DNA from 3 places in the Clostridium fermenticellae genome. Region 3 is predicted to be linked to each of the others. Evidence: riboswitches for the same ligand, from Rfam matches in the RefSeq annotation. Region 3 holds a riboswitch; each other region holds the start of a gene.
What was found. Region 3 has a riboswitch for glycine ahead of D4Z93_RS12160 (GrdX family protein). Riboswitches for the same ligand answer to the same signal wherever they lie in the genome.

Region 1 (7,440 bases), 660 kb from region 3:
TTATTTTGCTCTCTTTGAATAGTTGTTACTATGTTCTTCATTTTACTATCAGTACTTTTACTCAAGATATCCTGAAGTATTTCATCATCAATATTTAGATTGCTGTCAAACATATATTCAATTTTACCATTATTGATTTTATACTGTCTTTTTAAAGTGATTTCACCATAAATGCTTCCTTCAGGGCATATATAATTAGCTTTTCCAATTTCGTAATCATAGTACATGCTGGAAATTGGAGCTCTCCAATCATATACTAGAAAATCAAAGTTGTCATTGATAAGATTGAAGTTTCCAATATAACATTTTTGAGCTTTATCATTTCCTCTTTCTAGAAAATCCATCCTCCCAAAGTATGGGGATAAAAGCATTTTTTCATATTTTTCTTCAAGTTTTCTGACAAATTCATGTCTTCTTTTTTGCATTTTCAATGTTGTGATGTATTCCATAAAATCTACAACCTGATCCAATCCATTAGTTATGGACAAAGAGCCTATATCCTCCCAAAGCTGCTTTTGTGTTTCAATAGAATCTTTTCTAAATTTTTCTTTAAAATCATGTTTTTCATTAAACTGTTTTCGAACTTCTTTGAGTACTTCCTGCAGCCATTCATTTTCCAACTTCCATTCAAAGTTATTCAATTAATCCCATCCTTTCCTTGTAATGAATAATTCAATAACATTACCATAAAAAAAGCATTGACATCGCTTTTAGAAAGTAGTATAATATAATTGGATGTATGTTGTTTATATACATATATTATCAGTAGAATTATATTATCATTTCTCTTTTGGTGTGTCAATGGTCATACACCTTTTTTCATTTCATCACTCCTTTAAAAAGGCTATATAATTTTCTTAATATCATCAATGAGCTGTTCTGTAATATTTTATTGAAGAATTATAAGAAAAGTGATAAATTTAATTGTGTACGATATAATTATTCATAAAGGAGTATAAAACATGAAAAATAAATATGATATCTTAAAATTAGAAAATCAATTGTGTTTTCCACTTTATGCATGTGCAAAAGAGGTTGTTAAAAAATACAAGCCTTTTCTTGAAAAAATAGATTTAACATATACTCAGTATATTACCATGATGGTAATATGGGAAAAGATAGAATTAAATGTTAAAGAACTCGGAGAATACCTGTATCTAGATTCTGGTACACTAACACCGGTTTTGAAAAAGTTAGAATCGAAAGGATATATTACACGTGTAAGATCAAAAGATGATGAAAGAAATTTAATAGTTACGTTGACTGAAGAAGGTAACAAACTTAAGGAAACAGCAGTCAAGATTCCATCTCAAATCGGTCAGTGTGTTAAACTTGATTTAGAAGAAATAAAGACACTTTATAAGCTTCTCTATAAAATGTTAAAAGGTGTGACAGAGTAATAGGATCTATAAATGAAAGTTTAACTTATCCTCCGGCCGCGATTCCCAAAATTGGCCACGTAAAAAATTTCTAGTAAATCTAAGCTTGCATTCATAAAAATCTAAACAGATCATTTATATCTAAGGAAGATGCTGTCAAATGTAGGTACATTAATAACAAGGTGAACAGCATCATTGTTTTTTCCCATAAGTTCTTTTAAATATGGTTTCATAATTGTAACTAAATCCATCTTTAAGACTTGCATAATAAAAGCATCCTTTTTATAATGATTTTTGTCAGAAACTAAAAAAATATTGCAATTTCTCCTGATATATATTACGATATAAGGGTGAAATTTATTCGTTCAGATGAAGATAGTGGGAGAGTTATGACGAAAAGTCATTCACCGAAGAAGTAAATCTTTCAGGTACCTATTTATTAGAGATGACCGCTATTGGATGAACCCTTGGAGAGACTCTACAAAGAGAACCGAAGGAGCAAGTCTATATATGACGAAACTCTCAGGTAAAAGGACAAGGGAAAGATAACTTATCTTATAAAAGTAATACTTAAAAATTACTTCATTTGTATGTATCTTATCTATTCCCATTTGTATCTCCAATAATAAAAACTTATACAAAATAAGAAAGGCGGAATACATATGGAGGAAAATCAAAATTTATCAAGAGGTTTAAAAAATCGACACGTTCAATTGCTTGCAATAGGTGGTGCCATTGGTACCGGATTGTTTCTCGGTTCTGGCAGATCAATTCATCTAGCAGGTCCATCTATTCTATTGGCATACTCAATAACAGGAATAATGCTATTTTTTGTCATGCGTGCACTTGGTGAACTGCTGCTTTCAAATTCAAATTACCATTCTTTCGTGGAATTCGTCTACGATTATCTTGGTGAAAGTACTGCTTTCATAACTGGATGGACATATTGGTTCTGCTGGATTTCACTTGCTATGGCTGATGTAACTGCATCAGGGCTCTATGTACAATACTGGTTTCCAAATATATCAAGATGGCTTCCAAGCCTTGTAGTTCTTGTAATTTTACTAATTATGAATCTTACTGCTGTAAAACTATTTGGGGAAATGGAATTCTGGTTTGCACTAATTAAAGTAATAGCAATACTAGCTTTAATTATAGGTGGTACTTTTATGATCATTAAAGGTTTTTCAACAAACGCTGGAGCATCAAGCTTTTCTAATCTCTGGAGACATGGTGGATGGTTTCCAAATGGTCTGAATGGTTTCATTCTATCTTTTCAAATGGTTGTATTTGCCTTTACTGGTATTGAATTAGTTGGTCTAACTGCTGGTGAGACTGAAAATCCGGAACACGTTATCCCAAGAGCTATAAATAATATTCCAATAAGAATTATAATTTTCTATGTTGGAGCACTTGCTGTTATTATGGCAATATATCCTTGGAATTCGATCGATCCGGCCAAGAGTCCTTTTGTACAAGTATTTTCTGCAATTGGAATTGCTGCAGCTGCAAGTATTGTAAATTTTGTTGTATTAACATCTGCCGCATCTGCTTGTAACAGTGGCATATTTAGTACAAGCCGTATGGTTTTCTCACTTGCTAAAGAAGATAATGCACCTAAATCAATGAAAAAATTAACTTCTAATCATATACCATGTAATGCAACAATATTTTCTGCCTGTATTATATTAATTGCAGTTATTTTAAATTACATTATGCCGGAAGGAGTATTTGTACTTATCACAAGTATATCAACCTTCTGTTATATATTCATTTGGGCAATAATAGTTATTTGTCATATAAAATACCGTAAAACCAAACCAGAACTTGCTAAAAACAATAAATTCAAAATGCCGTTTTATCCAATTATAAATTATATGATTTTAGCGTTCTTTGCTTTTGTTATATTTACACTTGCCCTCAACAATGAAACTCGTGTAGCTCTATTTGTAACACCTGTGTGGTTTTTAATTCTCGCTGTAATTTTTAAAATACTTAAATCTAAAAAAAAGAATAATAATTCTAAAGAAAATGCTAAACAGTACTTAGCATAAAACCATACTACATAATTTATAAACTATTTTCCTGAGATGTTGCATTATAAATTTGGGCCTTTTCAAGCATGAGAAGAGCCCTCTTTTTTTGGATTCCTCCAGCATAACCAGTTAAGTTACCATTAGAACCGATAACTCTATGACATGGAATTAAAATTGATATAGGATTATGTCCGACAGCTCCACCAACTGCTTGTGCTGACATTGAACCTATTGCCCTTAACTCTGCTATTTTTTTTGCAATTTCTCCATAAGTAATAACTTTTCCATACGGAATTTGTAGAAGCACATTCCAAACATCTCTTTGAAACTTTGTTCCCTCAGGTTCAAGCTTAGGTAAGCATAAATTCTTTCTACCGGAAAAATAGTTTTTTAGCCATCTGTCAGTCTCTTTAAAAATTCTATAATCTGGCTTATTTATCCATAACTCCACATTCTTCGGATAATACTTTTGTCCAATAAACCACAATCCTTTAAGAGCATTCTTTTCTGCTGATGCTCTAACCATTCCAAGTGGAGTCTGTATTACAGTTGTATAAACCATTCATCAACACCCCTTTTTATTTAATTATAATAGAGTTAATGTTATGGTGTTTTCAGGTAAAAACTACTTTATCACATCTCAATAACAGATAACGTATGCTTCACAAAAGGCAAAAAATTGTAAATAATTTGTTCCGTTTTGATTTTCATATAACTAGTAGTTGTACCATCGCTGCACCCATACCATTCTTCGTTAACAACATCTTTATCAAAAATAATTTGTACAGTACTATTGTTATCAAGTATGGCACTGAAAACAGTTGCCGCACCGATTTCAGTTCCCAACATCCTTTCCATTAAATCTGCAGGAGCAAAGGAAACACGTGCTACTCCTAATGCATTACTGAAATCCTTTGATTTGAACTTCTTATCACCTGTTGTAATGAACATATAAAAAACTGTTTGCTGTCGGTTGCAAAGAAACAAAGTTTTTACCATCTTCATATCTAATTTCTTATCAATTTGAACGCAATCCTCCATCGTAATTGCTTTATCTGTATCAACACGTTCAAACGGAATATGTAAGCTTTGTAATACTTCATATGTTTTCTTTTGCAGTAGGGTGTCAAACTTGTTTGGCGGCGTTGTATAAATATCACTTACATAAAACATGTTTATTTCATTCCCTTCTCTTGAAAACTCTACAGGCATAGTGTATCATAAACCTATAAATTACAAAAATGAATGTTTATCATGATAAAGATGATAAAATCAGATATATATGAGGTAAACATAGTATGGACATGAATATTCAAAAATATATGGCATTTATTAAGACTGTTGAATATGGCAGCTTTACAAAAGCGGCAGAGATGCTGAATTATTCCCAGTCTGGCATTAGCCGTATGATTAATGATCTAGAAAAAGAATGGTGTGTATCACTTCTTGAACGCCGACACTCTGGTGTACGATTAACTTCTGACGGTTTAAAATTATTACCATTTGCTAAAAATGTATGTACTGAATATCAGAAATTACAGGTGCAAATTGAAGAATTGAATGGATTGCAATCCGGACTTATCCGTATAGGTACATTTTCAAGTGTGGCAACCCATTGGCTCCCGAATATAATTAAAAAATTTCAAAAAGATTATCCCAACATTAATTACGAATTGCTACTTGGAGACTATACAGAAATAGAAAACTGGATTCTAGAAGGACGCGTAGATTGCGGCTTTCTTAGGCTTCCTACACTTCCGGAATTTGAAACAATTTTTTTAAAGCAGGATAAACTACTTGTGGTTTTACCCGAAAACCATCCTCTTGTTAATTGTAAATATTTCCCGGTCAAGGCATTATGTGATTACCCTTTTATGCTGCTAGAAAAGAGTGAAAAAGCAGATGTTTCAAAGATATTTGATCAATGTGAAATTTATCCTAAAATCCGTTTTACAACATGGGACGATTATGCCATTATGTCTATGGTGGAAAGCGGTCTGGGCATTAGTATTTTGCCACAACTTATTTTACAGCGTATTCCTTATCATGTTATTACAAAAGAATTGGAAGTACCTGCTTATCGAAGAATTGGATTGGCATTGAAAAATAAAAAGAGTACATCACTTGCAGTTAAACGATTTTTAAACTACATAAAGTATAGACAGCCTAATATCTAAAAAATTAGTAGGATAAAATTCAATTAAAGATAGCTACCTTTTTTATTTAAGTGAATAAATAGAGCCCGGCAGTTTTTTATTTATCCACCGGGCTTAAATTTTCATTCAAATACTATCTGCTATCTGAATCGGGTCATTTTATGCTTGTGGTTCTACCAGATATCAATTTACTTTGCATTTTTAAAATGGTCTGCTTCAATTCAGCATTTTCAGTTTGTACTAAAGCTAAATCCTGCTTTATCTTTTCTATTTGAGCATTCTTTTCTTCTTCGCTTAAAGACGCATGTCCAAGATCATTGACAGCATTCTTTATTGCCGCATCTATTAGAGTTTTTTTATTATCATCCACAGGAATATTAAGCTCCTTCAAAACATTTAAAGCAACTGTCTCAGCAACTTGTTCTCTTTCATTTTTTTTAATATCTCCCGCATGATACAACTGCTCTGCATACCCTGCCGCAATTCTGCCCCATTTGTTTATTATTTCAAGAACATTTATTACAGGATTCCCGGGAATCATCTTATTAACTGCAGATAAAACCAAGTCTGCAGTGTCTGTACCCTGCTGTATAGCATTTATGGCCTTAGAAACATTTACTTTCTTTTCTTTTAGTTTTGGAAAAAGAAAGAGTGTAACTCCCGAAATTCCTATCAAAATTCCGCCTATAGCTACAACATTATTCATATCCACATTTATTTACCCCCATATAATTCTTATTTATTTTTCTACAAACTCATAAGTCTTTTCAAATATATCCGGTTTACAAGCATAAAATTCTCCACCTATACCCTTTATAATATAGTCACCTTCAGTCGCTCTCATAGGTCCCTCCAATGTTGGAATTATAAAATGCTTTTTTCCATCTTTTTCGAATACCTCTATTTTGAAAGGTAGGAATTTTGACAACTTCATCATATAAGATGCTTCAGCATAAAATACAACAGCTTCAACCATAATTGGCTTCTTTCTGTATTTTGCCATCCTATTTACCTCCATTTTTAATATTATCTAAAAGTACTTCCTGTAAGTTTCCTCTCAATAACAAAAGAATTATCTGCATATCTAACAATATTCATGCTGATTGTTCAATCCCTGTCTTTTTATTATATTTATTTATTTTAAATGTAGTTCCAACAAATAAACACAGAACCCGAAAAAAGACAAAATAAAAGAACTTCAGATTTATCTAAAGTTCTTAATATTTTTGAATTGACAGTAAATCATCAACCATCTCACCCATATATTTATAGGAATCATAAACCCCTTGATTGTAAAATTCGGGTGCCAATTCTTCTATAACAAACTCCAAAATCAAACTTGAAGCAAGATCGCCCAATTCTTCGTCTCTCTCTTTTAAGAAATAACTCTTTATTTTATAACTCATCTCTCTCTTTGTTTCTTCACTCAATTTTATTTTACTTTTTCCTCTCATATTATCCTCCATAATTTATAATATAGGATTTATAATCCCAAAATTAAGTTATACGTAAGCTTGGAATTACAAACCCTATAATATAATTCTATCAGATGGAAGATAAAAACGAAATAAGATAGAATTAAAATTGTAAAATAACATTAGCCATTTTATAAAATTCTATCTTATTTTTTATACTATTTAACTAACAGTAGCACAGTTCTGCTCAATAGTTTTATATTTTCACATTTTCTGTAAACAATCTTATAGTTATTTTCCAACCCACATATCTATAATATAACTATTATCATCTGTAAAATACTTATAAGGAAGATAAAAATAACCGTTATCTCCCCAATCCTTACCCCAAGAATTACGCATAATGACTTCTGATTTACAATCATTATATCCAACTGCCAATACTGCATGTCCA
Region 2 (7,440 bases), 370 kb from region 3:
TGTGCTTCCGACGAATATGACAGAACGATTACAATAGTGAGAAGAATAAAACAAAGAACTATAAATTTAGAGAAAATATCACAAGTAAACGACGTATCAAGACATATAAAAGATAAAGGACATACCTTAGAGTATGTTGAAAATAAATTAGATAGAATAAATAATATTAGACCATACAGTAATAAAATAACTTTATTCTTTTCAGGACTTGTTGCTGGTTTTTTTACATTAGTGTTCGGTGGAAATTTAAGGGATTTTCTTGTTTCGTTTATAATAGGAATCCTGATAAGATTAACTTATTTAACTCTAAACCTCGTTCAAACTAATGAATTCCTTATAAATACTTTATCAGGTGCACTAACGGCACTAATTGCACTATCTAGTGTATATTTTCATATAGGAGTACATTCAGATAAAATAATTGTTGGTTCTATAATGCTTCTAGTACCTGGTATTGCAATAACTAATGCAATACGTGATACAATTGCTGGAGATATTATATCTGGAAGTTCGCGGGCAATTGAAGCAATTTTAATAGCTTCTGCCATTGCTTTGGGAACAGGAATAATATTAAAATTGTGGTTTATCATTTTAGGAGGTGTCTAAAATCTCAATAATTATAAACTCATTTTATACTCTAATTGCAACATTGAGTTTTGGAATCTTATCAAACATTCGTGGAAAGAATTTATTCTTTGCTTCCATTGGTGGGGCTCTGACATGGTTTTTTTATCTTCTTACACACTCGTATTTTCATATTTCAAATATGTTTTCATTTTTTATTGCTTCAGCAATGGGTGCAGTTTACTCTGAAATTATGGCACGGGTTAAAAAAACTCCAGTAACTACATTTGTAATATGTTCAATAATACCACTAGTTCCTGGTGGTGGCATGTATAATACAATGTTTGAAGTGGTACAGGGCAATATAAATAATGCACTAATTCTAGGTCTTAAAACCTTATCTATTGCTGGTATAATAGCCGTAGGGGTATTCTTTGTATCCTCAATCTCAAAAACAATTTCCTTATTCAGGAAAAAGATATTTTCAAATATTACAAAAAAATAGTAGTATTACTTTAAAAACATCGTTAAAGTTGACATAAGTTCTTTTACTTTATCATCATCTGAATTAGAATCAGAATGGGAAAAACAATTTTTTGCATAGTTTTCAAATATCAATCCACCAACCTTATTTACAGCTGCCCTGACAGCTGTAATTTGTATTAGAATATCCTTACAGCATGCCTCATTTTCAATCATTTTCTCTATTCCCTTTATCTGACCTTCTATTTTTCTCAGTCTGGTTTGAATATTCTTTTTATTTTCTTCCATTTAGCATATCACTCCTGATTTATATTAACTTTATATAAAGAAACAAAAGTTTAATTTTCATCTAATATAAATTTTTCTATAATTTCACCTACTCCTCCATTGTTATTATCATTTTTCGTAATATAATCAGCACTATTTTTGATTTTCTCTCTTGTATTTTTCATATACACTCCCAGTCCAGCTTCCATAATCATGCTTATATCATTTTCATCATTTCCAACTGCTATACACTGCTCCATCGGTATTTTATAAAAATTCGCCAGAATTTTTAAAGCATTTCCTTTAGATGTGCCTTTGGACAATAATTCTATATTATTAAATTCAGATTTTGTAACTTCTAAGCCTTGTACTTCATCTAATTTACTTCTAATATTATTTAAAAAACCTATATCATCATCCATAACTACTATCTTATTAAGATTATAGTTTCCAAGTTCTATGTACTCTTTAGCATCCCTTAAAAGGTGAATTTCAATTCCATATTTTTTATCAACACTTCTATTAAAATTATAAAAACTCTCTGCACTATATTTAAATTGTTCGCTGCATAATATACCATCATGATAGATATGGAAATACACATCTTTATTTTCTTTTCTAATCAAATTTATTGCCTCAATTGCTGACTGTTTAGGTACAAAATTCGATTGTATAATGTTTTTATTATCATCTAAAATTATGGCACCATTGCAGCAAATCATAGGTTGATTTTTAGATACACTTTCTTCATATACTCTAAGAGCAGCCGGTACTCTGCCAGATGCGACTACAAATTTGACTCCAAGCTTAGTTGCCCTATCTATCATTTTCATATTATAATCTGATATATGCTTTTTATCATTTAATAAAGTACCATCCATATCAACAGCTATCATTTTATATTTCATAATTTCCTCCCTTTACTTATAGCATAAATAATAATCCTCAAACATATTTTACTATATAGAGGTGATATATGTGAAAAATTTAATTTATTTTTTATTTACTGCATTAATTATATCTATTTTGACCACCGGATGCAATTATGATATTGAACGCAATCCATATATACATAAAAAGCCAAATAACTTTTACTACACAAACATATTATCTCAAAATATTCTATCTAATTCCTCATATAAATGCAGTATACTTAATGTTAATTTCTATAAAAGAAAAGATTTAGACAGTAAAAATACTGCTGTAATAGCAGCTTCTATTAAGACATTGAATAAAAATAACTTTATATCAAAACCCCAAAATTTTAATTTAAAACCTCTATATAAAATATTTTTTACATTCAATAACAGTAAAATGGTAATCAATGTATATAATCAGCAGTATATATCCATATACCCGTGGGATGGCAATTATTCAATGGATTATATTGATATGAAGGGCTTGCCAATTGCCCTTAATATATATAATTTATGTGAATACATATTTAACAATTACTCTTCTAATTAATTTTTAAAATACGCTTGAAAATACACATGTATGATGTTATACTGTGGATGTGATAATATAATATTGTTAAAGGATGACTATATAGTGAGATAGTTTATATACTGACCGAAGAAGCAATACCGAAATTCCACGATTTCAGTAGAAACTTTCAGGTAAATGTAACTATATATGACTTGACTCTGAAAATACTGTTTTATACAGAACCAAAGGTGTAAAATACTTTGATATTAAACTCTCAGGTAAAAAGACAGAGAATATGTGGTAAGATTAGTCTTATTTCATATTCTTTTTTTATTTCTTGTATTTATACTTAATATAATTTTAGTATTATTTAGATGGTACAAAACTATATTATCTGATATAATACAGATAATTTAACAAATCTGAGAAGGAATGATTTAAATGGCATTAGAAAAAATTAAAGGAAATACTTATTATATAAGCGCCTCAACCAATTCTGGTGTTTATGCTTTTAAAAATAAAAATTGTTTAATTATAGACACTGGTATAAATAATACAGATGCCAAAAAAATAGAAGATGCAATTTTAAAGAACAATCTTCATCCTAAATTCATAGTAAATACACACAACCATCTTGATCATTGTGGGGGCAATATTTATTTTCAAAAAAATTACCCTGGTTGTCTGGTATATACTTCATTAAAAGAAAAAATATTTATGGAGAATCCTGAATTTCAGGCATCTATATTATCATCTTCTACACCTATTAAAGGAATTGATAAATCAAATAAATCAATTAAAGTAGATTTTGTACTTGAATATGGAACAAATAAAATAGGGGATGAAAAGTTTGAAATAATCCCTTTAAGTGGACACTCTATAGAACAAATAGGTATTATAACTCCAGAAAAAGTTTGTTTTTTAGGTGACTCTATATTCAGCAGCGAAATTTTAAATAAATATTCTTTTCCATATCTGTATGATATAGAAAATAGTTTAAATTCACTAAATAGAATAAAAGAAATAGATGCAGATTATTTTATTATAAGTCATGCGGACAATATACTTGACAAACAACAGATTACAACCTTGGTGGATAAAAATATACAAAATATACAGAATTATATTGAACAGATACTAGAATTGCTAGATCAACCACTTACACGTGAAGATATATTGCAAAATATATCAATACTGAATGATTTATCCTTTAATTTTTATCAATACCATTTAAACTTTGGAGGAATATCCGCATTTTTACAGTACATGTATTCAGAATCTATGATTGATTATTCTATAGAAGATGGTAAACTATACTACTTTAAAAAACATTAGTAAAAGCTATAAATTTGGAGAAAAGACTTTATTATAAAAAAATTCTATGTACAAACTCCCAATTTGTACATAGAAATATAATTACAAAATATCACATGAATTTATTCAAATGCCTTTTCTCCTTAATTCATTTCATTACTTACTTCATTATTCATTTCACTATGTTTTCTACCATATCCAAAGTAAATTACAAAACCTATTGCAAGCCATATTATAAAAACTTCTTTAGTAAAAACAGGAAGTTGATAAACTAGAAATGCACAGAATGCAACTGATATTAATGGTGTAACAGGAACACCTGGACACTTAAATGGCCTTTCCATATCAGGATTCTTCTTTCTTAAAATTATAACTGATAAAGAAACTATGATAAATGCTGTCAGTGTACCTATATTAGCCATCTCTGCAAGTCTGCTTACTGGAAGTAAACCAGCTAATATCATTGTTATAATACCAATTAGTATAGTACTCTTTACCGGAGTTTTAAATTTAGGATGTACATCGGAAAATATTTCTGGAAGCAATCCATCTCTTGATAGTGAAAACAATATACGAGTAGCTCCAAATGTCATAACAAGTAAAACTGATGTTATACCACACAATGCTCCAACTGACACAAGAGCTGATCCCCAGCTTATACCTACCTGCTGTAATGCATATGAAACTGGTGCTGATGTATGTTTATAAGCAGAATAAGGTAAGATTCCTGTCAATACTGCTGTTACTATTATATAAAGCAGTGTACAAATTATAAGAGAAGCTACTATTCCTATAGGCAAATCTCTTTGTGGATTTTTAACTTCTTCAGCAGCTGTTGCAACAGCATCAAATCCTATGTATGCGAAGAATACAATTGCTGCTCCTTTAAATACTCCTCCTACACCATAAGGGAAGAATGGATGCCAATTAGCCACTTTAATGTGTCCAGCACCTATAACGATAAATAATATTACAACGGCTAATTTTACTAGAACAAGTATATTATTTAATTTAGAACTTTCGCTCATACCTTTTATTAGAAATAGTATAACGATTCCAAGAATAACTATGCATGGAAGATTTACTATTCCACCGTCTTGTCCAAATGGATTTGTTAAAGCCGGTGGTAGATTAATTCCAACTGCACTAAGCAAAGTAACAACATATCCAGACCATCCAACAGCAACGGTAGCAATTGTAACTGTATACTCTAGTATCAAATCCCAACCTATAATCCATGCCCATATTTCTCCTAAGCCTACATAACCATAAGTATAGGCACTTCCTGCTATTGGAATCATAGCTGCAAGTTCAGCATAGCATAATGCTGCAAATGTACATGTTATGCCAGATACTACAAAAGAAAGAATAAGTGCAGGTCCCGCATAATTTGCTGCAGCAACTCCAGTCAGAACAAATATTCCAGTACCTATAATTGCGCCAATGCCTAACATTGTAAGTTCAAATGGGCCAAGTACTTTTGCCAATGATTTTTTTGATGCCTCAGCTAATAAACTCTCAATAGGTTTAGTTCTAAAAATCGAGTTTGTTTTTGACATTAAATGCCACTCCTTTCAAAATTCATCGCTAATGTGATGTTAATATATTAAATTTTTAGAAAATAATAAAAAATTAAATAATTTTATGTACTTTTATAATAATAGCATACTTTTCTTTCATATCTTTAAAAGTTATATAATTATTTATTTTCAAAATTTTAAGTCAAATCATATATAATTATGAATAATATTAATCATGCATAATTATAATGTAACTTTTGATAATTAATTATCAAAAATTTATACTTTTATCAATGCATTCAAAGTAAATACATAAAAACTTTTTTGTATATTGATACAATATATATACATATTATCTAATATTAAAATAATAAATATTTTCTGAAATATCTTTTTTCAACTCAAAATAAAAAAAGGAAACGATTTTAATATAAAAACCATTTCCTTTTTAGTATTAATAGAATTTTATTTATTATTCATTACACTATTACGTCTGCCATATCCAAAATAAATTGCAAATCCAATTATAAGCCAAATTACAAAAACTTCTTTAGTGAAGGTAGGAAGTTGTGTGATTAAATATGCACAGAATGCTGTTGCTATAAGAGGAGTCACTGGTGAACCAGGGCATCTAAATGGTCTTTCCTGATCTGGTTCTCTCTTTCTAAGAACTATAACCGAAATTGATACTATACAAAATGCCGCAAGTGTACCTATATTAGTCATTTCAGCAAGTCTTGATATCTGTAAAAATCCAGAAAGAACTATAGTAACTATTCCAACTAGCAAAGTACTCTTAATAGGAGTTTGGAATTTAGGATGTACATCAGAAAATAATTGTGGAAGTAACCCATCTCTAGACAATGCAAATAATATACGTGTTCCTCCAAATGACATAACTACTAGTACCGACGTAATTCCACAAATAGCACCAACAGATACCAATGCAGATCCCCAATTTATTCCGACCCTTGCAAGCGCATATGCAACTGGAGCTGCATTATTATGGAATTGTTGATATGGAACCATTCCTGTCAATATTGCCGAAACTACAATATACAATATAGTACATACAATTAAAGATGCCACTATTCCTATAGGCAGATCCTTCTGAGGATTCTTAACTTCCTCTGCTGCAGTTGAAACCGCATCAAATCCTATATATGAGAAAAATACAATTGCTGCTCCCTTAAATACTCCTCCTACACCATAAGGGAAGAATGGATTCCAATTAGCTACTTTAACATGGCCTATACCTAAAACGATAAATAATATTACGACCGTCAACTTTATAATAACAAGAACATCATTCAGCTTGGCACTTTGGCTTACACCTCTAATAAGTATACACATTATAATAAACAAGATTATAACACTAGGTAAATTAACTATTCCTCCATTTTGTCCCGGTGGATTGCATAAAGCTACCGGTATAGTTATCCCAAATCCTTTAAATAATTGTACCATGTAGCCGGACCATCCAACAGCAACTGCAGCAACTGCAACTGTATACTCAAGTATCAAATCCCAACCTATAATCCATGCCCAAATTTCACCAAGGCCTACATATCCAAAAGTATATGCACTACCTGCGACAGGTATCATTGCAGCAAGTTCAGCATAACATAATGCCGCAAATGTACATGCCATACCTGCAAATACAAATGACAATATAAGTGCTGGTCCCGCATAATCTGCCGCAGCAACACCAGTTAAAACAAATATACCTGTACCTATAATTGCGCCAATGCCTAACATTGTAAGCTCAAATGCTCCAAGAGTTTTCTTTAATTCTTTACCTCCACTCTTAGTCTCTGCTATTGTTTCAGCTATAGACTTTGTCCTAAAAACAGAATTTTTTCCG
Region 3 (7,440 bases):
TTATTACAGCATCTGCACCAAGTAACTCTACCAATTTAGCAGTATAACTGGAAGACCTTTCTTTGTCTGCAAGATAAACGGTTTCATTGGTTATAACACAACCCAAGAAATTTATATCCTTACCATGTCTTTCATACAAATCCTCAATAACTGGATGATTCAGATGAACATAAGTTGGATTTTTGTCACAAGCTGATACACAATTTCCGCTGACTACTGCACCATCAAATACTTCTGTCGGATACAAGAAAGTTGGTATAATTTTTTTAGCATCCACTCCATATACATAAGTGTCATGAAGAAGTCCTTGACTTTGAAGCATATATACATATAGAACTTTAGGCAAATCCGGATATTGTTTAACCTGCTCCAGTAATGGTAATGTCTCATATACCTTAAGTTCATCCGGTTCAACATCGGCTCCAGCTTTGCCAAGATAAACTGCTGCCTTAAAACCCATCATTCTTAAAGTTTCCTCATGCTCATACTGGTTTACTCCGTCTTTAACTTCACAAGTTATAACCAAATTATTTGTCTTTGAAAATGGAGTATATTTTGCACCTTCTCCACTCATATCTATAATGCCCTCTTGAAAACCCACAATATTTCCTGTAGTAACTACTGCTGCACCACTTAAAACATGCGTTCTTCCAGAGCCGACGGTATCAACTTTACTTATAAAACCGGGGAATATACCACCTTCACCATCAACTTTTACTCTAGGCTCTATTACATCTTTTACAGGTATTATTCTAGTTTCTTCTCCAGGTTTTACAATATTTAATTCAATACTTTCAATCCTATCGTCATTACTAATTTCATTTAACAGCTCATCTTTATTTACATATAAGATCCCATTTTCAACTTTCGTCTCACTGCCAAATTTAAGATCATCAATGTGTATTTTTCCTAACTCTAAACGCAATACGTTCACCTCCTAACTTTTTTATATAGTTTCACAATACGATTTAATAAAATCTTCAACATCTTTTAATGATGTTATTTTATCTGCAGTAATTGTGTTAACCTTTTCACCTTTGTTATAAATTATCATTGTTGGCAGGCCTAATACTTTTTGTCCTATTGCAAGTCTTCTAGCTTTACTTATATTAAGACTTGAAAATTTGATTTTGTCTCCATATTTTTCTTCCAGTCCATGCACACCAGGCATTAATTCTTTACAAATCTCACATTTGTCACCCCAAAAATCTACAAATACCGGTTTCTCAGTATAATTTAAAACCTCATCATCAAAATTTTGTTTTGTTAATTCAACCATATTATTCATCCTCCTTAATCTAAAATTCATTTTCTGATATATACTTTTCAGCAGTAGTTGCCGCTATTGCACCATCTGCCGCTGCAGTTATAACCTGTCTTAAAGATTTCTTCCTTATATCACCTGCTGCAAACACACCCGGTGTACTCGTTTTCATATCCTCGTCTGTTACAATATACCCTTTATCCATAGACACCTTATTTTCAAATAATTCGGAAATAGGAGTATATCCTACGAATACAAAGCATCCATTGACATCAAGTCTGCTTTTTTCACCTGTAAGTTTATTTTTTATAATTAACCCTTCAAGTATTTCATCACCTACAGCTTCTTCTACAGTCGAATTCCATATAAAACTTATTTTTTTATTTGCAAATGCTTTTTCCTGAAGTGATTTGACAGCTCTTAATTCATCTCTTCTGTGTATAACGGTAACATGTTCAGCAAATTTAGTTAGATAAATAGCTTCAGTAATAGCCGAATCTCCTCCTCCTACTACTGCTATATCCAGATCAGTGAAAAAATCAGCATCACAGGTTGCACAATATGAAATTCCGCGTCCTCTTAACTCTTTTTCATTCTTAAATCCTGAGAGCCTAGGATTTGCTCCAGTTGCAATTATAATAGTTTTTGCCCTGTATTCACTGTCCTTACCTTTTAAAACTTTTATCTTACTGTCCAGGTCAACCTCAGTTATTTCATCCTTCACAAATATCGTTCCAAAATCCTCAGCTTGTTTTTTCATTCTCTGAGATAAACTTGTTCCAGTACAATTTTCAATAGATCCTGGATAATTTTCTAATTCATCTGTGGTAGTTGCCTGACCACCGTACTTTGCTCTCTCTATAAGCAGAGTATCCATTCTAGATCTAGATGCATAAATAGCTGCAGAAAGTCCTGCTGGTCCCCCTCCAATTATTATACAATCATATAAATGCACCATAATGCTTCCTCCTATTTATTAAAGTATAACTTTTTAAGCTCTAAGACTACTCAAACGCGTTTCTTATCAGATCGTAGTCTATTAGTGAAAAATCTGTTAAAATTTTGTCATTCCAATGCGGAGTATTGTAATTTCTTGTAAATTTTTGGGTTGTATTTATACTGTCTTCAATATATTGTAAAGATTTAAAATCCACACTTTTCCTGCTGTTCTTGCTCAATACAATAGTTTTATATGGTGTTTCATTTGGTTTAACACTCCCCATAAGCGGATGGGTTAAAAGATTATGTCCACAATGTATATAATCTCTTGCTGTCTCCAGTACTTTCATAACACCTCCTTCCACAAAGTGTATTTCATGTTTAGCCCGAAGTTTGTCTTTGCTTAATGGATTATTAGTTACAATTATAACTTCTCCTATAATACCTCCTCCTATTCCTTAATAGTCTTAAGTTGAATATTAAAATAAAATTAAGGACAAAAGTAAAAGAAATCCCTTTCCTTTTACCTCTGTCCTTTTTACCTGAGAGATTTACTCCTTCGGTGCTTAAAGCTTTCCAGAGTCATGTCCTTTTTCGGTACTTTTGCCTGAGAGATTCATATTATTAAGGAAATAATACTTATTCCTTCGGCTATTCATTTAAGAATACTATAAAACTATAGCTAAGCAGTCATCTTCTAAATATTTTTAAATTAAAGGACTATGCCTAATCTCCCGAAAAATTCATCCAAAGTATTTAATATTCACACTCAGTTATATTATATGATAAATTTTTAAATATTTCCATACATTTTAGAATAATAATTAATAATTTTCTACAAAAAATACTCCACATGCTCCAGGTCCTGCATGTACTCCTACTACACACCCTACTTCACATTCTATAAAATCATTAATACTAAGTTTTAGTTCTTCTCTAAGTATTTCAACAATATCTTTACTTTTAACGCTCAAAAGTATTGTATCTTCATTTTCTTTTGAACCTCTTTTACTTAGATATTCCAGTATATACCTTACAGCCTTCCTGCTTCCCCTGACTTTATCCATAACAGCAAGTTTACCATCTTTTATTTCTATTATTAATTTAATATCCAGTATATTACCTATAATTCCAGCAGTCCTAGACAATCTACCACCCTTTACAAGATTCTCTAAAGTGTCAAATGCCAAAACACTTCTTACATGTGGTATTGTTTCAATTATAGAACTCTCTATCTCCTTAATTCCAAATCCATCTTCCTTAAGCTTTGCCGCCTTTAATACTAAAAGCCCTAACCCTGATGTAACATTTAAACTATCTATTATAGTTATGTCATCACTTTTAAGCATTTCTTTTGCTATACACGCCGATTGATATGTGCCGCTCATATTCGATGATATATGTATTGACAAAACTTTATATCCATTATCAAGATATTCCTTATAGCATTCGATAAACCTCTGAGGGTTAACTTGAGCTGTAGTCGGGAATTCCTTACTATGTTCCATTTTTTCTAAAAGTTCAGGTAAATTTATATCTATTCCATCCCTATAATTATGTCCATCAATATTAACAAGCAGTGGAAGGACTTCTATATCATATCTTTTTAATATATCAACTGGTAAATCTGAAGTACTATCTGTAATTATCTTTATTTTTTCCATAGACCAACTTCCCTCCTATTTCATAACCGGAAAGTTCATCTGCCTCAATGCTTCATATGCCACTATAGCAACTGTATTTGATAAATTTAACGAACGTGTTGTTGTATTTATCATTGGCACTCTAATACATTTTTCAGGATCACTTTCTCTTATGTAATCTGGTAATCCACATGATTCTCTGCCAAAAACAATGAAGTCATCATCTTTAAACTTAGCTTCGTGATAAAAATTCTTGCCATGTGTTGTTGAAAAATAAAATGTTGAGCCCTTATATTTTTCTCTCAGCTCTTCATAGGAATCATATATACTTAAATCCAAATAAGGCCAATAATCAAGACCAGCTCTTCTTAAATGTTTTTCATCCAGACTAAAACCCAGTGGTTTTATAAGATGAAGTTTGCTGCCGGTAAGTACGCAAGTTCTTGCTATATTACCAGTATTTTGCGGTATCTCCGGTTGAAACAATACTATATTTAAACTCAAATCAAATCCTCCTTATCTAACAATTAACAAATAACTTATTCTCATAAAACTCTTCTTAATATATTACTCTATAAAGCTTAAAGAGTAAAGAGGGAGTACCAAATAGTATTATTTAGAGCAATTAACTTATCATTCCCTATTATTTATATATTTTATTATTCCATCACAAATATTTTCCGCTAAATTTCTAAGAACATTATCCTTAGATAATTTATCTCTGTCACTTTTATTAGTTATAAAACCACATTCAACCAAAGCACACGGTATTTTACTATATCTTAATATTGCTATATTTTGTTTTTTTATGCCCCTATTATACCAATCATCTGATTTTACAGATTCATTCTCAAGTATTTTTGCAAGTTTTGTTCTCTCATCTGACTGATAACCTTTTGGATCATAATATAGTGTCGTAATTCCATTGAAGTTTGGATCACTAATTGAATTGACATGAACTGAAACAAACACATTCCCATTTGCTGCATTTACCCTATTTCCTATCTCTTTTAATGGTACAAGTACATCACTATCTCTTGTTAAAACAACATTGTATCCTTTATTTTGTAGATATTCCTGTTCATATTTAACTATTTTTAGAGTTAAATTCTTCTCATACATATTTCCATAGCTTGTACCCTTGTCTATACCTCCATGACCTGCATCTAAAATTATCGTATACCTACTATTATTCTGTTTGACTTTAGAAAATCCATCTTTCCCCTTAGCAGCCTCTACAACAGCTTGTCCTCTTACAGCAGAGTATCTACTATAAAACATTTGATTTTTACCAAACAACAGTAGTATTAAGGTGAAAAATATACAAGAAAACATGAATCTCTTTCTATTTGCGATCCTCATTTTAATCCTCCTAATCCTACGATGTTACCCAATTTTTAATATACAGTTAAATTCATCAATCTTAATATAATTTACATTTAAGTAAATATCTGTATATTTATTATAATATCAAACCACTTAATAATCAATTATTATTGTGTACATTATTTAATTTATTTTATAACATATAGGATTTGCAAGTATGACGACTATGACGGCTGCTGACATCATTAAAATCCATAAAATATGAACGCAAGCTTAGACTTACTAGAAATTTTTTACGTGACGTATTTTGGAAATCCAGGCCTGCGCATAAGTTAAGCTTTCAGAAGACACTGGAAACATTATCAGGTAAAGTAGAATATCTTTGTATCCATAGTTTTTTAGTCCTTTCTTTAACTTTTATATATGGCTATATAACAAGTTTCCAGCTAAACTACAAACTATTTAAGATAAATTCATCAAAACATTTGTCTAAAGTTTTTTGACCTTCAAATAATTCAATAGTTTTTCTTTTCATTTTTTCACTCCTCTTGGAGTTCTATTGTAAAAAAAATATACACCAGACACCCAAAGTTTTCCTTGAGGTCTAATGTATATAAAGTTTATGTTTAATATCTTGTAATATCTTTCAAAACATTGATCTGGTGCGGATAACAGGACTTGAACCTGCATGAAGTTTCCCTCACTAGAACCTGAATCTAGCGCGTCTGCCAATTCCGCCATATCCGCATAACGTCTTAATTATATCATACTTTATATCAATATTGCAAAACATGTGTAAAAAAAGTTACCGCAATATGGGGCTTATAATTTTAAAGTTAATTTATACCTGAGGGAGATACTGTCGAAATATAGGTACATTAAATACTTTTATTGTAATTCTTGGCCCGGTATTTTAGAAAATATATAAAGATTGATATGTTTGAGTTTATGAGTTTATCAATCTTTATTAGATTTTCAAAATACCGGGCTTTAGAATTACTAAAAGCATTTATAGTACCGGATTTTGACAGTATCTCCCGGGGGATGGATTAACTTTTTATTTATGAACCCTATATGCAGCAATTTAAATATTAGTTGTCCTGTTTTTCTGGATCCGTAGAATTATCCACATTCGTCTCTACTGTAGTTTCTGAATCCTTTGAATCAGTTGAAATTGAATCATCAGGCTCTTGATTAGGATTATTAGTTTCTGGACTTTGAGGTTCTTGTTTTTGAGTTCCTTGTTTCTGAGTTCCCCGCTTTACAATGCCATTTATTGGTTCATAGTAATCGTCAGAAATCAATTCACTGCTTATAACCTTGCCATCTTTAGTAACAGTCTTTATAACCTTAACTCTATATCCGGTAGATGGTGCCTGCATTACTTCTGTTTGTCCTTCAGGCAAAGATGAATCATTTTGATATTCTAATTTTGCATCCACCTTCTGATACACCTTTGAGGATATATCAGTCACAATATTGCTGAGCTCTGAATTAGAATATATTTCAAATGTTATAGCTCCGCCAGACGAATCTGCAAATATATATATTGGGTATTTTAAAGTATTTTTAAATTTATAATCAATATTTCCATAATCGACTGTAGCATCCATTCCGACCGGTACATAATGTGACGGCATAGTATGATGTGATCGTTGTGTAGATTTTATATTTGCCCTCAAAACAGCATTATATAGGGTTGTAGATACCTGACATATCCCCCCACCAAGTCCTGAATCAACTTGATTACCAATTATAACTGGTGCTGACATATACCCACGCTCAGCAGTCCTTTCTCCAACTACTTTATTAAAACTAAATTCATCACCCGGAAGCAATATTTTCCCATTTATACTACTGGTGGCAAGTTCTATATTATTTGCCCTTTCATATGAAGATATACTTCCATAGTCTGTAGTATAAGCTGATATTTTAGTATTTATAGATGAAATTTTTTTAGCTGTTATCCTTGCATTCAATAATTTTACTGATGTTTTTATATTTGTATTTACACCAATATTTTCACCAAGTGCAGTTAAGACATCTTTCTGAAGTTTATCTTTTTGCAGCTTTCTACCATTTTTCTCTTTAACAACCTTTAAATTATCTCCATTAACTATTAATTGTGCATCTAAAGGTTCTTTATCAACGGATTTTTGTATATCACTTAAAAAATTATCCAGTGTTTTTTTATCATATGTAAATTTTAATCTAATTACTGCACCAGTTGGAAATTTTATAAGCTTAAATTTTTCAAGCATATTGACA

Region 1: it holds a riboswitch for glycine, as region 3 does, so the genes downstream of both, D4Z93_RS02425 (amino acid permease) here and D4Z93_RS12160 (GrdX family protein) in region 3, are expected to answer to the same signal.
Region 2: it holds a riboswitch for glycine, as region 3 does, so the genes downstream of both, D4Z93_RS10590 (MBL fold metallo-hydrolase) here and D4Z93_RS12160 (GrdX family protein) in region 3, are expected to answer to the same signal.

The regions. Positions count from the first base shown of each region.
Region 1 is NZ_CP032416.1:479,753-487,192, reverse strand. Features, by position in the region: gene helD (RNA polymerase recycling motor HelD) at 1-641, opposite strand, end outside; gene D4Z93_RS02430 (MarR family winged helix-turn-helix transcriptional regulator) at 963-1,400, shown strand; gene D4Z93_RS13585 (hypothetical protein) at 1,511-1,645, opposite strand; glycine riboswitch at 1,837-1,927, shown strand; gene D4Z93_RS02425 (amino acid permease) at 2,042-3,433, shown strand; gene D4Z93_RS02420 (methylated-DNA--[protein]-cysteine S-methyltransferase) at 3,450-3,977, opposite strand; gene D4Z93_RS02415 (prolyl-tRNA synthetase associated domain-containing protein) at 4,049-4,627, opposite strand; gene D4Z93_RS02410 (LysR family transcriptional regulator) at 4,714-5,592, shown strand; gene D4Z93_RS02405 (hypothetical protein) at 5,726-6,283, opposite strand; gene D4Z93_RS02400 (hypothetical protein) at 6,311-6,574, opposite strand; gene D4Z93_RS02395 (DUF2164 domain-containing protein) at 6,789-7,025, opposite strand; gene D4Z93_RS02390 (C1 family peptidase) at 7,278-7,440, opposite strand, start outside.
Region 2 is NZ_CP032416.1:2,267,993-2,275,432, forward strand. Features, by position in the region: gene D4Z93_RS10565 (threonine/serine exporter family protein) at 1-606, shown strand, start outside; gene D4Z93_RS10570 (threonine/serine exporter family protein) at 614-1,069, shown strand; gene D4Z93_RS10575 (metal-sensitive transcriptional regulator) at 1,075-1,335, opposite strand; gene D4Z93_RS10580 (Cof-type HAD-IIB family hydrolase) at 1,386-2,222, opposite strand; gene D4Z93_RS10585 (DUF4883 family protein) at 2,293-2,781, shown strand; glycine riboswitch at 2,855-2,955, shown strand; gene D4Z93_RS10590 (MBL fold metallo-hydrolase) at 3,184-4,077, shown strand; gene bcaP (branched-chain amino acid transporter BcaP) at 4,200-5,615, opposite strand; gene bcaP (branched-chain amino acid transporter BcaP) at 6,042-7,440, opposite strand, start outside.
Region 3 is NZ_CP032416.1:2,639,923-2,647,362, forward strand. Features, by position in the region: gene D4Z93_RS12145 (glycine/sarcosine/betaine reductase component B subunit) at 1-925, opposite strand, end outside; gene D4Z93_RS12150 (thioredoxin family protein) at 947-1,279, opposite strand; gene trxB (thioredoxin-disulfide reductase) at 1,299-2,222, opposite strand; gene D4Z93_RS12160 (GrdX family protein) at 2,269-2,646, opposite strand; glycine riboswitch at 2,723-2,788, opposite strand; glycine riboswitch at 2,789-2,950, opposite strand; gene D4Z93_RS12165 (DegV family protein) at 3,028-3,867, opposite strand; gene D4Z93_RS12170 (tRNA (cytidine(34)-2'-O)-methyltransferase) at 3,883-4,350, opposite strand; gene D4Z93_RS12175 (N-acetylmuramoyl-L-alanine amidase family protein) at 4,480-5,208, opposite strand; tRNA gene D4Z93_RS12180 (tRNA-Leu) at 5,833-5,919, opposite strand; gene D4Z93_RS12185 (VanW family protein) at 6,264-7,440, opposite strand, start outside.